2 linked regions of the Variovorax paradoxus EPS genome follow. The protein of the gene in region 1 binds, or shares a complex with, the protein of each later gene. Links are inferred from orthologs where the notes say so. Each region holds a gene or a part of one and is shown in the gene's direction. Other genes may lie near its edges.

What was found.
Region 2: the proteins of pmbA (region 1) and tldD are in contact, whole or in part, in a solved structure (PDB 5NJ9), measured with the Escherichia coli proteins. The link is inferred for Variovorax paradoxus EPS from one-to-one orthologs.

The regions. Positions count from the first base shown.
Region 1 is NC_014931.1:4,390,484-4,401,497, reverse strand. The notes cover bases 4,489-7,395. They hold pmbA (metalloprotease PmbA), read left to right. Parts: upstream 4,489-5,210; coding sequence 5,211-6,581; downstream 6,582-7,395. Other genes in these bases: VARPA_RS20320 (helix-turn-helix domain-containing protein), read left to right, coding at 6,654-7,395; yjgA (ribosome biogenesis factor YjgA), read right to left, coding at 4,489-5,093. Also shown: VARPA_RS20350 (CusA/CzcA family heavy metal efflux RND transporter), read left to right, coding at 1-2,474; VARPA_RS20345 (SDR family oxidoreductase), read left to right, coding at 2,598-3,350; VARPA_RS20340 (cupin domain-containing protein), read left to right, coding at 3,421-3,828; mog (molybdopterin adenylyltransferase), read right to left, coding at 3,844-4,440; more of yjgA, read right to left, coding at 4,437-4,488; more of VARPA_RS20320, read left to right, coding at 7,396-7,625; VARPA_RS20315 (MFS transporter), read right to left, coding at 7,630-8,886; VARPA_RS20310 (ABC transporter substrate-binding protein), read left to right, coding at 9,218-10,498; VARPA_RS20305 (carbohydrate ABC transporter permease), read left to right, coding at 10,495-11,014.
Region 2 is NC_014931.1:1,114,416-1,118,599, forward strand. The notes cover bases 1-2,860. They hold tldD (metalloprotease TldD), read left to right. Parts: upstream 1-630; coding sequence 631-2,091; downstream 2,092-2,860. Other genes in these bases: rodA (rod shape-determining protein RodA), read left to right, coding at 1-573; VARPA_RS04985 (hypothetical protein), read left to right, coding at 2,173-2,706. Outside these bases: VARPA_RS04990 (3-deoxy-7-phosphoheptulonate synthase), read left to right, coding at 2,935-4,053; VARPA_RS04995 (cupin domain-containing protein), read right to left, coding at 4,060-4,184. UniProt on the Escherichia coli protein: Metalloprotease involved in CcdA degradation. Suppresses the inhibitory activity of the carbon storage regulator (CsrA).

The DNA.
Region 1 (11,014 bases):
CGCCGGGCCAGGTGAAGTCGGTGGAAGACATCGGCAACGTGATCCTGGGTAATGCAGGCGGCATTCCGCTGCGGGTGCAGGACGTGGCCGAGGTCGGCATCGGCCAGGAACTGCGCACGGGCGCCGCCACCGACAACGGCCGCGAGGTGGTGCTGGGCACCGTCTTCATGCTGATCGGCGAGAACAGCCGTACCGTGTCGCAGGCCGTCGACAAGAAGATGCAGGAGGTCAACCGCACGCTGCCCGCGGGCGTGAAGGCGGTGACGGTGTACGACCGCACGGTGCTGGTCGACAAGGCCATCGCGACGGTGAAGAAGAACCTCTTCGAGGGCGCGGTGCTGGTGATCGCGATCCTGTTCCTCTTTCTCGGCAACATCCGCGCGGCGCTCATCACCGCGCTGGTGATTCCGCTGTCGATGCTCTTCACCTTCACCGGCATGGTGAACCAGAAGGTCAGCGCCAACCTCATGAGCCTGGGCGCGCTGGACTTCGGGATCATCATCGACGGGGCGGTGGTGATCGTGGAGAACTGCGTGCGAAGGCTCGCGCATGCGCAGGCCAAGCATGGGCGGCCGTTGACGCGCAGCGAGCGCTTTCATGAAGTGTTCGCCGCCTCGCAGGAGGCGCGGCGCCCGCTGCTGTTCGGACAGCTCATCATCATGATCGTGTACCTGCCGATCTTTGCGCTCACGGGCGTGGAGGGAAAGCTCTTCCATCCGATGGCCTTCACCGTGGTGATCGCGCTGGTGGGCGCGATGATCTTGTCGATCACTTTCATTCCCGCGGCCGTGGCGCTCTTCATCGGCAACAAGGTCAGCGAGAAGGAGAACCGGCTGATGACGTGGGCCAAGCGCGGCTACGAGCCGCTGCTCGCGCGCGTGATGACGGCCAAGCCGCTGGTGATCACGGTGGCTGCGGTGGCGGTGGTGCTCTCGGGTCTGCTGGCGACGCGGCTGGGCACCGAGTTCGTGCCGAGCCTCAGCGAAGGCGACTTCGCGATCCAGGCGCTGCGCATTCCGGGCACCAGCCTCACGCAGTCGGTCGAGATGCAGAAGCAGCTCGAACGCACGCTGAAGGCGAAATTCCCGGAGATCGAGCGCGTGTTCGCGCGCACCGGCACGGCCGAGATTGCATCGGACCCGATGCCGCCGAACATCTCCGACGGCTACATCATGTTGAAGCCCGAGAGCGAGTGGCCTGCACCGAAGCGCACGCGCTCGGAACTGCTGACGGCGGTGCAGGAAGAGGTCGAGAAGCTGCCGGGCAACAACTACGAGTTCTCGCAGCCGATCCAGTTGCGCTTCAACGAATTGATTTCCGGCGTGCGCAGCGACGTGGCGGTGAAGATCTTCGGCGACGACGTGGCGGTGCTCGACAAGACGGCCGCTGAAGTGTCGAAGGTGCTCACCGGCATCTCCGGCGCGGCAGAGGTGAAGGTCGAGCAGACCACGGGCCTGCCGATGCTCACGGTGAACATCGACCGCCAGAAGACCGCGCGCTACGGCCTCAACGTGGGCGACGTGCAGGACGCGATTTCCATCGCGGTCGGCGGCCGAGAGGCGGGCACGCTGTTCGACGGCGACCGGCGCTTCGACATCCTGGTGCGCCTGCCAGAGAACCTGCGCACCGACCTGGAGGCGATCAAGCGGCTGCCGGTCGCGCTGCCCAAGGGCGCGGGCGCCGAGGGATTGCGCACCAGCTTCATCCCGCTCGGCGAAGTCGCCACGCTGGAACTCGCGCCGGGCCCCAACCAGGTGAGCCGCGAGAACGGCAAGCGCCGCATCGTGGTGAGCGCCAACGTGCGCGGCCGCGACCTCGGCTCCTTCGTGGCCGAGGCCGAAGCGGCGATGCGCCAGGTGACCATTCCCACCGGCTACTGGACCGTGTGGGGCGGCCAGTACGAGAACCTCGCCTCGGCCACGCAGCGGCTGCAGGTGGTGGTGCCGGTGTCGCTGCTGCTGGTGTTCACGCTGCTGTTCGCGATGTTCGGCAACCTGAAGGACGGCCTCTTGGTGTTCACCGGCATCCCGTTCGCGCTCACCGGCGGCATCGTGGCGCTGTGGCTGCGCGACATTCCGCTGTCGATCTCGGCGGCGGTGGGTTTCATCGCGCTCTCGGGCGTGGCGGTGCTCAACGGGCTGGTGATGATCTCGTTCATCCGCAACCTGCGCGAGGGCGGGCTGCCGCTGGACGAGGCCATCCGCGAAGGCGCGCTCACCCGGCTGCGGCCGGTGCTGATGACGGCGCTGGTCGCGTCGCTGGGCTTCGTGCCGATGGCCATTGCCACCGGCACCGGCGCCGAGGTGCAGCGGCCGCTGGCGACGGTGGTGATCGGCGGTATCCTTTCTTCGACCGCGCTGACGCTGCTGGTGCTTCCGCTGCTCTATCGCATTGCCCACCGGCGCGATGAGGACAAAGCGTTAGAGGAGGCCCGCAGGCGCGAGGCCCGACCCATGTCGATGGAGCTGCCCTAGGAGCGCAGCGGGTCGATTTCCTGGTTTTTCGCCTGGCCTGTCACAAACCCGTGACGCCGGACGTCTAAGGAACAGGCGCCTCCGGACAGAGGTGCTTCTTTCGCCATTCACCAGGAATCGATCATGAAAATCGTCATCATCGGAGGCTCCGGCCTCATCGGCTCGAAGCTTGCCGTGCTGCTGCGCCAGGCGGGCCACGAGGTCGTTGCGGCCTCGCCATCCACCGGCGTCAACACGCTTACCGGAGAGGGCCTGAGGGAAGCGCTCGCGGGTGCGCGCATCGTCGTCGACGTGGCGAATTCGCCGTCGTTCGCGGATGAGCCCGCGCTGCATTTCTTCGACACCGCAGGCCGCAACCTGCTCGCCGCCGAAGCAGAGGCGGGCGTCGCGCACCACATCGCGCTGTCGGTGGTCGGCACCGACCGCCTGCTGGCCAGCGGCTATTTCCGCGCCAAGCAGCGGCAGGAAGAACTGATCGAGGCCTCGCCCGTGCCCTGGACCATCGTGCAGGCCACGCAGTTCTTCGAGTTCGTGGCCGGCATCGCCGACGGGAGCGTGCGGGACGGCGAGGTGCGGCTGTCGAACGCGCTGATCCAGCCGATGTCGGCGGACGACGTCGCCGCCGCACTCGCCGTGGTGGTGGGCGAATCGCCCGCGCGGCGTCGGATCGAGATCGCGGGACCGGAGGTTGTTCCGCTCGACGCGCTGGTGCGCCGCCTGTTCGCGGCGACCGGCGACAAGCGGCCGGTCGTCACCGACGCCGAGGCCAGCTACTTCGGCGTGCAGCTCGACGACCGCTCGCTGACGCCCGGCACCGGCCCGCGCCTCGGGACGACCCGCTTCGCGGACTGGCTCGCGCAGCGTGCGCGTGCCTGAGCCGCCGGCGACCTGCTGAACTATTCATTCATTGATTCAAGGCCCACCACACGGGCCGGAAAGACAACCCATGACCCGCTTGCAGAAAACCTGCATCTCCCTCGGTCTCGCACTCGGCATGTTCGCCGCGGTGCCCGCCCTGGCCGCACCCGAAGCCGCCGCGACCGTCCTCATGACGAAGGACCTGGCGGACATGCCAGGCAAGGAGGTGATCTCGTTCATCGTCGACTTTCCGCCGGGCTCCGTCGATCCGGTCCACCGTCACGATGCCCACGCCTTCATCTACGTGCTCGAAGGATCGATCGTGATGGGCGTGAAGGGCGGCAAGGAGGTCACGTTGACCCCCGGCCAGACGTTCTACGAAGGCCCGGGCGACATCCACACCGTCGGCCGCAACGCCAGCAAGACCAAGCCCGCGAAGTTCTTGGTGACGATGGTCAAGGACAAGGGCGCGCCTTTGCTGACGCTGGTCAAGTAGCCAGCGGGAAAGCGTTCAGCGCGCCGGCCGGATCGCCGATTTCGGCCTGAAGGCCTTGCAGACCGCGTCGTCGGTCTCGAGGTACGGCCCGCCGATCAGGTCGATGCAGTAGGGCACCGCCGCGAAGATGCCGGGCACGAGCTGCGTGCCGTCGGCATCCTTCAGCCCTTCGAGCGTTTCGGCGATCGACTTGGGCTGCCCGGGCAGGTTGATGACGAGGCTCTTGTCGCGGATCACCGCCACTTGGCGCGACAGGATCGCGGTCGGCACGAAGCGCAGGCTGATCTGGCGCATCTGCTCGCCGAAGCCGGGCATTTCCTTGTGCGCGACGGCCAGGGTGGCTTCGGGGGTCACGTCCCGGAGGGCAGGGCCGGTGCCGCCGGTGGTCAACACCAGCGAGCAGCCGGCGTCGACCAGTTCGATCAGCGTGGCGCTGATCAGGGCGGCTTCGTCAGGGATCAGCCGGGCCTCGAATTCGATGGGGTTCTTCAACGCCCGGCCAAGCCATTCCTTCAGCGCGGGCAGGCCCTTGTCTTCGTAGGTGCCGCTGGAGGCGCGGTCGCTGACGGAGACGATGCCGATGCGGACCGGATCGAACTGCGACGAACTCATGCGTCTTCTTCCCGGTCTTGCGCGGCGGCGGCCGCGGCGTGGTCGTCACCGCCGTGCACTGCCAGTTGTTCCCGCACCAGTTGGAAGATTTCCCGGTAGGCCTTGCCCTGGCGCGGCGCTTCGCCGGCCGGGCCGGTCTTCATGTCCTTGCGGGCCTGGCGCACCAGGGCGCGCAGTTGCTGGGAGTCGGTGGCGGGGTGGGTTTCGATCCATCCGCCGAGTGCGTCGTCGTCGGCGATCAGGCGGTCGCGCCAGCGTTCGGCCTCGTGCAGGGCGGCGGTTTCGGCGGCCGGCGTGCTGTTCTGCTCGGTCAACGCGAGCTTCACGGCTTCCAGCGTGGGCTCGTCGAGCTTGCGCATCAGCTTGCCGATGAACTGCATCTGGCGGCGCTTGCCCTCGAAGTTGGTGATGCGCTTGGCCTCGGCGATGGCGTCGACCAGTTTTTCGTCCAGTTGGAGGGCGTCGAACAGGGCGGCGCGCAGCGTGAGCAGCTCGGTGCCGAGCTTCTGCAGTTCGTCGCTTTCGCGCTTGAGATCGGTGCGGCTGGCATCGTCGGTGCCCTTGAGCTCGCGCTTGAGCTCCAGGTCGAGTTCGCTGCCTTCGGCAACGAACTGGCCACGGACGAAATAGCCTTTTTTGGGTTTGCGGGACATGTGGGTGGATTCTGGGCCGCGACGTGCGGCGTTGCAATGCGTGCAACAGGACAGCGAAGACAGCGGGAAGCTGGGGGAAAACCGGGAAATGGGGGGCGCAAGTATCATAGCCACCACATGACGACATCCTCCTCGCGCGCCGATTCCGGCTTCGCCTACAGCCGCTCCTTCTTCGAAAACCTGGTCGACACGGCCCTGGCCCACGCCAAAAAGCTCGGTGCCACCGATGCCGGCGCCGAGGCCTCCGAGGGCTGCGGCCTCAGCGTCTCGGTTCGCAAGGGCGAACTCGAGAACGTCGAGCGAAACCGGGACAAGTCGCTCGGCATCACGGTCTACGTGGGCCACCGCCGCGGCAACGCGAGCACCTCCGATTTCTCCGAGGGCGCCATCAAGCAGACCGTGCAGGCCGCCTACGACATCGCCCGCTTCACCGCCGAAGACCCGGTCAGCGGCCTTCCCGACGAGGAAGACATCGCCAAGGAACACCCCGAACTGGACCTGTTCCATCCCTGGGACGCGACCAGCGAGCAGGCCGCCAAGCTGGCGCTGGAATGCGAAGCGGCAGCCCTCTCGACCGACAAGCGCATCACCAACAGCGAAGGCGCTGGCGTCTCGGCCCAGCAGAGCCACTTCTTCAGCGCCCATACGCATGGCTTCCGCGGCGGCTACGCCAGCTCGCGGCATTCGATCTCGGTGGCGCCCATCGCCGGCAAGGGCGACAACATGCAGCGCGACGCCTGGTACAGCTCCATGCGTTCGGCCGACGAACTCGCGAGCCCGCAGGCCGTGGGCCGCTACGCCGCCGAACGGGCCTTGAGCCGCCTGAAGTCGCGCAAGATCAAGACCACCGAATGCCCGGTGCTGTTCGAGTCGCCGCTGGCCGTGGGTCTCCTGGGCGGGCTGGTGCAGGCGGTGAGCGGCGGGGCGCTGTACCGCAAGAGCACCTTCTTGCTCGATTCGCTCGGCAAGCCGGTGCTGCCCAAGCACATCGACATTGCCGAAGACCCGCATGTGATGCGCGGCAAGGGCAGTTCGCCCTTCGATGACGAAGGCGTGACCACGCGCGCCCGCAAGGTGGTCGATGCCGGCCGGCTCGAGGGCTATTTTCTCTCGACCTATTCGGCCCGCAAGCTCGGCATGAAGACCACTGGCAACGCCGGCGGCTCGCACAACCTGACGCTGAGTTCGCGCCTGACGAAGCACGGCGACGACCTCGACGCCATGCTCGCCAAGCTGGGCACCGGCCTCTTCGTGATCGAGCTGATGGGGCAGGGCGTGAACTACGTGACCGGCGACTATTCGCGCGGCGCGAGCGGTTTCTGGGTCGAGAAGGGCCGCATCGCCTTCCCCGTGCAGGAGATCACCATCGCCGGCAACTTGAAGGACATGCTGATGGGCATTGAAGCCATCGGCGCGGATGCCTACACTTTCGGCGCCAAGACCACGGGGTCGATTCTGGTCAACCGCATGAAGGTGGCTGGCGCCTGACGGGCGCCTTCTGCCCGCACCGGCAACGTCGCATGCTCGAAAGCAACCCGTGGTCACACCCAGGGAGACGCCATGAGCAAATACAACAATGCGAGAAAGCCGGAACTCGAGCATGAGCTGATGCGCGACCCCCGGCTCGGTTTCGAGCCGGCGGGCGGCAGTTCGGTGCGCTGCCTGCAGCACGGCGTTCCATGGCCGTTCGATTGCTGGCACTACCACGACGAATACGAGCTGCAGATCATCAACCGCAGCAGCGGGGATGCCTACGTCGGCAATCACATCGGACGCTTCGAGCCGGGGTATGTCGCCCTGGTCGGCGGACGGTTGCCGCACACCTGGATCTCGCACGACGTGCCGCCCGAGGGCATTGCCGACCGCAGCATGGTCATTCATTTCCGCGACGAGCCGCTGCGCAAGGCCTCGGGCCTGTTCCCCGAGCTGGAGGCCGTGTTGCCGATGCTCGACCGCGCACGGCTGGGCATCGAGTTCTTTGGCATCAGTGCGCGCATGCGGGAGCGCTTCGCGCGGGTGCAGGCCCAGGAGGGCATGGCCCGGCTCTCGGAATTCATCGGGGTGCTGCACGAGCTCGCGAACTGGGAAGACTGGCGCCAGATATCCAGCGCGGCCGGCCCGCTGGACGATGACCCGAGCGCCAACACCCGCATGCGCCGCGTGCTCGACTACCTCGATGCGCATTTGACCGAAGAGCTCTCGCTGCCGGCCGTGTGCGCGGTGGCCAACATGGCCGAGAGCAGCTTCTCGCGCTACTTCCACAGGCACATGGGCAGCACCTTCACCGACTTTGTGACGCGGCTGCGCATCACGAAGGCCTGCGAGATGCTGCAGACCTCCGACCGGCTGGTGAGCGACATCTGCTACGAGGTGGGTTTCGCGAACCTCGCGAATTTCAACCGGCGATTCCTGCATCTCAAGGGCATGACGCCCTCGGCCTACCGTCAGCAGGCGCAGGACCGCTTCGGCCTGCGGACGGCGCAGAACACGCCGCTCGCGGCGACCACGACCACGACCACGACCACGACCTGAGTCTTCAGCGCGGTGAATCCGCCGGCGTCAGGTGCCGGGTCAGGGCCCAGAACGCCAATGCAATGCCGCTGGTAATTGCGCCCGCAATGCAGACGCCGTTCCAGCCGGCATGGGCGTACACCATCGTCGAGGCGATCGATCCGGTCGCGGAACCGATCGAATAGAAGATCATGTAGCCGGCCGTGAGCCGGCTCTGCGCTTCCGGACGCACGCGATAGATGAGGCTCTGGTTCGAGACGTGCACCGACTGCAGGCCGAAGTCGATCGTGACCACGCCGATCACCATCGCCCAGATCGACCACGGCAGCAGCGCGATGAGCCCCCACGACAGCAGCATGACCACGAGCCCGATGCCGGTGGTGTGCTGCGCCCGTCCGCGGTCCGCTTGGCGACCCGCCCGCGCAGCACCCAGTGCGCCGGCCGCGCCCGCCAGGCCGAACAGCCCCACCTGTGTGTGCGAGAGCGAGAACGGCGGCGCCGTCAGCGGCAGCACCATCGGCGTGAGCAGCATCGTGATGGCCATGAAGATCAGCATCGCGAGCACCGCGCGGATGCGCAGCACGGGCTCCTCGGCGAAGAGGGTGAACACCGAGCGGATCAGCTGCGGATACGGGATGCGCACTGCCGGCCGCACGTTGCGCGGCAGTGCCTTCCACAGCAGGCCGGCGACGACCAGCGTGGCCGCGGCCGACACCAGGTACACCGAGCGCCAGCCGAAGAGATCCGACAGCGTGCCCGACACCGCCCGCGCGAGCAGGATGCCGACGATGATCCCGCTCGTCACGATGCCCACCACCCGGCCGCGCTCGCCCGGCGGCGCCATGATCGCGGCGTAGGCGACCAGCACCTGCGTCACGACGGCCAGCACGCCGACCGCGGCCATCGCCGGCAGCAGCATCGAGGCACTGGGCGCCAGCGCGACGCAGAGCAGGGCGATCACCGACAGTAGCGACTGCCCCACGATCAGCCGCCGCCGGTCGACGAGATCACCCAGCGGAACGACCAGCAGCAGGCCGAGGCCGTAGCCAACCTGGGTGATGGTGATGACGATGCCGACCGTCGCGGGGCGGATGCCGAAGGTGGCAGCGAGCGTGTCCAGCAGCGGCTGGGCGTAGTAGACGTTGGCCACCGCAAGCCCGCAGGCGACCGCGAACAGCAGCGCCATCGCGGCGGAGATGACGGGCGCGGCAGCGCCCCGCGCTGCAGCCGAATCGATGTTCGGTTTCAGCCGCCCGGTGGTGGCGGTTCGATAGTGGGTCATGGCGCTTCCGGAAAAAGGACAGTCGGGTAGAACGTTAAATCTGGTTTTAAAAAAATACCAAAAAATTTTAGCATTCGAGTTTTAACTTGCAACTGATCAGGGCGCGCCGAATGGAAGCCGCTGCCTTGTGAATCGGAGCGAGGGAGGCCCAATCGCCCAGCGTTGCAGCCGCCTTCTTTCACTTCTCGCCGGACTTGGTACCACCTGTCTCCGGCTAAACCCCAAGTCCGCTGGTCATCGAAATACCAGTCCCCCGGCGCGCGTGTACGCGGGGCCGGGCCTTGGCTGCATACGCTTCGTCACCCTCACAAGGAACCAAGGAGACAAACAAATGACCCAACGAAACACCCGCCGCATCACCGCTGGCGCACTGCTGCTGGCGGCACTGGCCGCAGCCGGCCAGGTTCAGGCCCAGCAGGCCTGCAAGGACGATGTGCGTGTGCTCTCCCAGCCGCGCGACGGGCTCACCCTGCTCGAAAAGTACAAGGACGAATTCAAGGCGCTGAGCGGCGCCTCGTTCACCATCGACAACCTCAACGAAAACGACCGCCGCACCAAGACGCGCGCCGATGCATCGACGGTGGGCAAGTACAACGTGTACTACGTCGACGAGGCCAACGTGCCCTTGTTCGCGCAGTCGAAATGGATCGTGCCGCTCGCCAAGTACTACCCGGCCGACTACGACTACGCCGACTTCGACCCTGGCCGCCAGAAGGTCGCGACCTTCGCGGGCGAGGCCTGGTTCGCGCCGCTCACCGGCGGTGGCGACCTGCTGGTCTACCGCAAGGACCTGCTGGAAAAAGCCGGCGTCAAGCCGCCCACCACGCTCGACGAATTCGTCGCTGCAGCAAAGAAGCTCAACGACCCGGCCAACGGCATCTACGGCGTGGCCCTGCGCGGCCAGCGCGGCTCCGGTGCCAACGTGTGGCGCTGGATGCCGTTCTTCCGCGGCAACGGCGGCCAGTGGTTCGATGGCGACAAGCCCGTCTTCAATTCGCCCGCCGCGGTGAAGGCCACGCAGACCTACCTGGAACTCTTCAAGTACTCGGCACCCGGCACCAAGACCGGCAGCTGGGACGAATCCACCGGCGCCTTCCTTGCGGGCAAGGTCGCGCTGCTGGTCGAGTCGACGCCGCTCGCGGGCAATGCGCTCGATCCGAAGATGTCCACCGTCATCGGCAAGGTCGCCTACCTGCCGCCGCCTTCTCCGCTCACCGGCGGCGGCTACGGCCACGGCCTGGCCATTGGCACCAAGGCCAACAAGACCGAAGAAGCGAAGAAGTGCGCGGGCCTCTTCGTAGCTTGGGCCACCTCCAAGAAGCAGGAGCAGCGCCGCCTGGCCGAAGGCCAGTTCAGCGAACTCAACCGTACCAGCGTGCTGGGCAGCCCCGAGTTCGCCAAGCGCTACGGCGCCGATCTGGGCAAGGCCCTGGCCGACACGAGCAAGGTGACCGCGGTGAACTTCTGGCAGGACCCGGCATGGCCTGATCTCGGCGATCGCTGGGGGATCATTCTCGAAGAGCTGGTCACTGGCTCGCGCACCGACATCCAGGGCGGGCTCGATGAACTCGATGCCTATGCGAAGCAGCTGATCGCACGGCGCAAGAAGTGAAGACGACGCGAAGCAACAACAAGACCCGGCTGCCGGTCGTCTTCATCGGACCGGGCCTCTTGGTGCTGGCGGTCCTCGCCCTGGTGCCGACGATCTTCGCGATCGTCATCTCGCTGCAGGACCGGGAGCTGGGCCAGGCCGATATCGGCTGGGTCTGGTTCTCGAACTATGTGCAGCTCTTCTCCGACCGGCGCTTCCTGAACTCGGTGAGCGTCTCGCTCATCTGGGAAGTACTGACGGTCACTTCCACGATGGCCGTCGCGGTGTTGCTGGGCGTGCTGCTGTTCCAGAACACCACGCCGCGCTGGCGCAACGCGCTGTGCATGCTGTTCATCGTGCCGGTGCTGCTGCCGCGCGTGTCGGCGGCTTTCGTCTGGAAGTTCGCGTTCCATCCGCTGTTCGGCCTGCTGACGTATCCGTACAAGGCCATCACCGGCGAGCCGCTGGACCTGCTGGCCAATCCGCTCACGGCGCTGCTCACCGTCGCTTTCGTGGACGTGTGGCAGTGGGGCCTGT
Region 2 (4,184 bases), 3.3 Mb from region 1 along the record:
GGCGCCATCGCGGTGACGCTGATCGTGAGCTTCGAATCGAAGCTGTGCACCGACGGCGTCGACTGGCGGGTGCTGCACGACTACCAGAAGCAGCGCGTGTGCACGCTGCTCGACCCGAGCAAGGACCCGCTGGGCAAGGGCTTCCACATCATCCAGGGGATGATCGCCATCGGCTCGGGCGGCGTCGGCGGCAAGGGCTTCATGCAGGGTACGCAGACGCACCTCGAATTCATTCCCGAGCGCACCACCGACTTCATCTTCGCCGCCTATTCCGAGGAGTTCGGGCTGGTGGGCAACCTGGCGCTGATCTCGGCCTTCATCCTTCTCATCTTCCGCGGGCTGGCCATCGCAACCAGTGCGTCGACCCTGTTCTCGCGCCTGCTGGCGGGGGCGGTCACGATGATCTTCTTCACGTATGCCTTCGTGAACATGGGCATGGTGAGCGGCATCCTGCCGGTGGTGGGGGTGCCGTTGCCGTTCATCAGCTATGGCGGGACGGCGATGGTGACGCTGGGGCTGGGGCTGGGCATCCTGATGTCGATCGCCCGGGCCCGAAAGCTGGCGCAGAACTAGGCGCCCGAGTGCCCTTGGGGGCGGCGCGGAAGAGGGTGGCTGCCTAGAATGGCAGTCATGATCTCTCGCGAACCCACCATCGAGCGCCTGGCAACAGCCCAACAACTCCTGCTCACGCCGTTCGGACTCGACGAATCGCACCTGAGCAAGGCCCTCGCCGAGATCACCTCGCACAAGGTGGACGACGCCGATCTCTACTTCCAGTACACGCGCAGCGAAGGCTGGAGCCTGGAAGAGGGCATCGTCAAGACCGGCAGCTTCAGCATCGACCAGGGCGTCGGCGTGCGCGCGGTCAGCGGCGAGAAAACCGCATTCGCCTATTCGGACGACATTTCCGAAGCCTCGCTCCTCGATGCGGCCCGCACGGTCCGTTCGATTTCCTCCGCCGGCCGCACCGGCCGCGTGAAGACGCCGACCCGCAAGATTGCCTCGAGCCGGTCGCTCTACAACGGCGTCGACCCCATCTCCACGCTCGACAGCACGGCCAAGGTCAAGCTGCTCGAAAAGACCGAGAAGCTGGCGCGCTCGCGCGATCCGCGCGTGGCGCAAGTCATGGCAGGCTTGGCGAGCGAATACGACGTGGTGCTCGTGGCGCGCGCCGATGGCACGCTGGCCGCCGACGTGCGCCCGCTGGTGCGCCTGTCGGTCACCGTGATCGCCGAGCAGAACGGCCGCCGCGAAGTTGGCTCCGGCGGCGGCGGCGGGCGATTCGGCCTTGCCTACTTCGACGACGAGAAGATCGCCGAATACGTCGACCAGGCCGTGAAGGCCGCCTTGACCAACCTCGACGCCCGCCCGGCCCCGGCCGGCGAGATGACTGTGGTGCTCGGCTCCGGCTGGCCCGGCATCCTGCTGCACGAGGCCATCGGCCACGGCCTGGAAGGCGACTTCAACCGCAAGGGCTCGAGCGCGTTTTCGGGCCGCATCGGCCAGCGCGTGGCGGCCAAGGGCGTCACTGTGCTGGACGACGGCACGATCGCCGACCGCCGCGGCTCGCTCAACGTCGACGACGAGGGCAACGCCAGCCAGCGCAACGTGCTGATCGAGGACGGCATCCTCAAGGGCTACATCCAGGATTCGATGAACGCCCGCCTCATGAAGGTCAAGCCCACCGGCAACGGCCGCCGCGAGAGCTACGCCCACGTGCCGATGCCGCGCATGACCAACACCTACATGCTGGGCGGCGACAAGGACCCCCAGGAAATCGTGGCCAGCATCAAGAAGGGCCTCTACGCCACCAACTTCGGCGGCGGGCAGGTCGACATCACGAGCGGCAAGTTCGTGTTCTCGGCGAGCGAGGCCTTCTGGGTCGAGAACGGCAAGATCCAGTACCCGGTCAAGGGCGCGACCATCGTGGGCAACGGCCCCGACGCGCTCACCCGCGTGACCATGATCGGCAATGACATGGCGCTCGATTCCGGCGTGGGCACCTGCGGCAAGGAAGGCCAGAGCGTGCCGGTCGGCGTCGGGCAGCCCACGCTGCGCATCGACGGTCTAACGGTAGGTGGAACGGCTTAGGACTTTCGTCACTTGCCGGCTGTTTCCTTCGGTTGCTAAGCTGCGCTCTTTTTTCCGAACGACGAATCGAGGAGCATTTCAATGGGGAACAGGATCAATTCGCCCGCCGTGCTGTGGGCCGTGACCGCCGTGGTGGCGCTGGCCACCGCTGGTTGCGCTTCGCGAGGCGGTTCGGGCAGCCAGCCCGCCGCCGCACCGGCACCCGCTGCTGCAGCGCCCGCGGCGCCCAGCGGTTCCAAGGCCGGCATGGACGCTCGCGGCAACGTGACCGATTCCTCCAAGGTCGAGGCCGGCAGCGGCCGCACCGTCAAGGGCTTGAACGGCTATGAAGGTGAGATCACCGGCAACCCGGCGCGCAACAGCAAGTTCACCCGCCTGCAGATCGGCATGAGCGCCAAGCAGGTCACCGACCTCGCCGGCCCGCCGACCGACCAGGGCGCCTACGTGACGGGCAAGGCCTTCATTCCCTTCTATTTCGGCAGCGATCGCCATCGTTTCGAGATGACCTACAAGGGCCAGGGACGGCTGATCTTCGCGGGCGGCGGCATGGGTGAATACACCGGCGGCAACCTGATCTGGATCATTCACAACGCCAATGAATCGGGCTATCGGTAAACCCCCCCCTGGGCCCGGCTGCTTGACCGGGTCTTTATTTTCCGTGCTACATTCCGCCCCTATGTCCGCCCTCCGCGCTTATTTCTTTGCCTTCTTTTGGTTCCCGGTTTCCGGCGGACGAGAGGCGAGCGCGTAAAGCAAACGAACACCCTCCCAAAACCGCCGGCGCCTCAAGCCCCGGCGGTTTTTTTATGCCCTGACGATTTCACTCCAACAAGGAAAAGCACCATGAGCACGAACACTGCCCCCGCCAGCGACAGCTGGTATGCGAGCGTCGAAAAAACCAGCAAGACCGACGACGAACGCATCAAGGACATCAACGTGCTGCCCCCTCCTGAACATCTGATCCGCTTTTTCCCGATCCGCGGCACGTCGGTCGAAACGCTGATCGAGGGCACCCGCCGCAACATCCACAACATCATGGATGGCAAGGACGACCGGCTGCTGGTGATCATGGGGCCCTGTTCGATCCACGACCCGGCCGCCGCCATCGACTACGCCAGGCGCCTGAAGGTCGAGCGCGAAAAATACGCCGGCACCCTCGAGATCGTGATGCGCGTGTACTTCGAGAAGCCGCGCACCACCGTCGGCTGGAAGGGCCTGATCAACGACCCGTACCTGGACGAGAGCTTCCGTATCGACGAAGGCCTGCGCATTGCGCGCCAGCTCCTGATCGACATCAACCGCATCGGCCTGCCGGCGGGCAGCGAGTTCCTCGACGTGATCTCGCCGCAGTACATCGGTGACCTGATCTCCTGGGGCGCCATCGGCGCGCGCACCACCGAAAGCCAGGTGCATCGCGAATTGGCCTCGGGTCTTTCGGCCCCCATCGGCTTCAAGAACGGCACCGACGGCAACATCCGCATCGCGACCGACGCCATTCAGGCCGCGGCCCGCGGCCATCACTTTCTCTCGGTGCACAAGAATGGCCAGGTCGCGATCGTGCAGACCAACGGCAACCGCGACTGCCACGTAATCCTGCGCGGCGGCAAGGCGCCGAACTACGACGCCGCCAGCGTCGAAGCCGCCTGCAAGGACCTCGAAGCGGCCAAGCTGCCGCCCACGCTGATGGTCGATTGCAGCCACGCGAACAGCTCCAAGCAGCACCAGAAGCAGATCGACGTGGCCAAGGACATCGCGGGCCAGATCGCCAACGGCTCCAACCGCGTGTTCGGCGTGATGGTCGAGAGCCACCTGCAGGCCGGTGCTCAGAAGTTCACGCCGGGCAAGGACAAGCTCTCGGGCCTCGAATATGGCAAGAGCATCACCGACGCCTGCATCGGCTGGGACGATTCGACGCAGGTGCTCGAGACGCTGTCGCAGGCCGTCAAGGCCCGCCGCGGCTGAAAAGGGTCAGAGCATTCCGGCCAGTTCGGGCCAGTGGTGCCGCATCGACGCCGCCTCGTCGCTGTCGGGCGGCACCATCGAAAAATCGGCAAAGTCGAAACCCGGCCCGACCATGCAGGCGACCAGCGTGT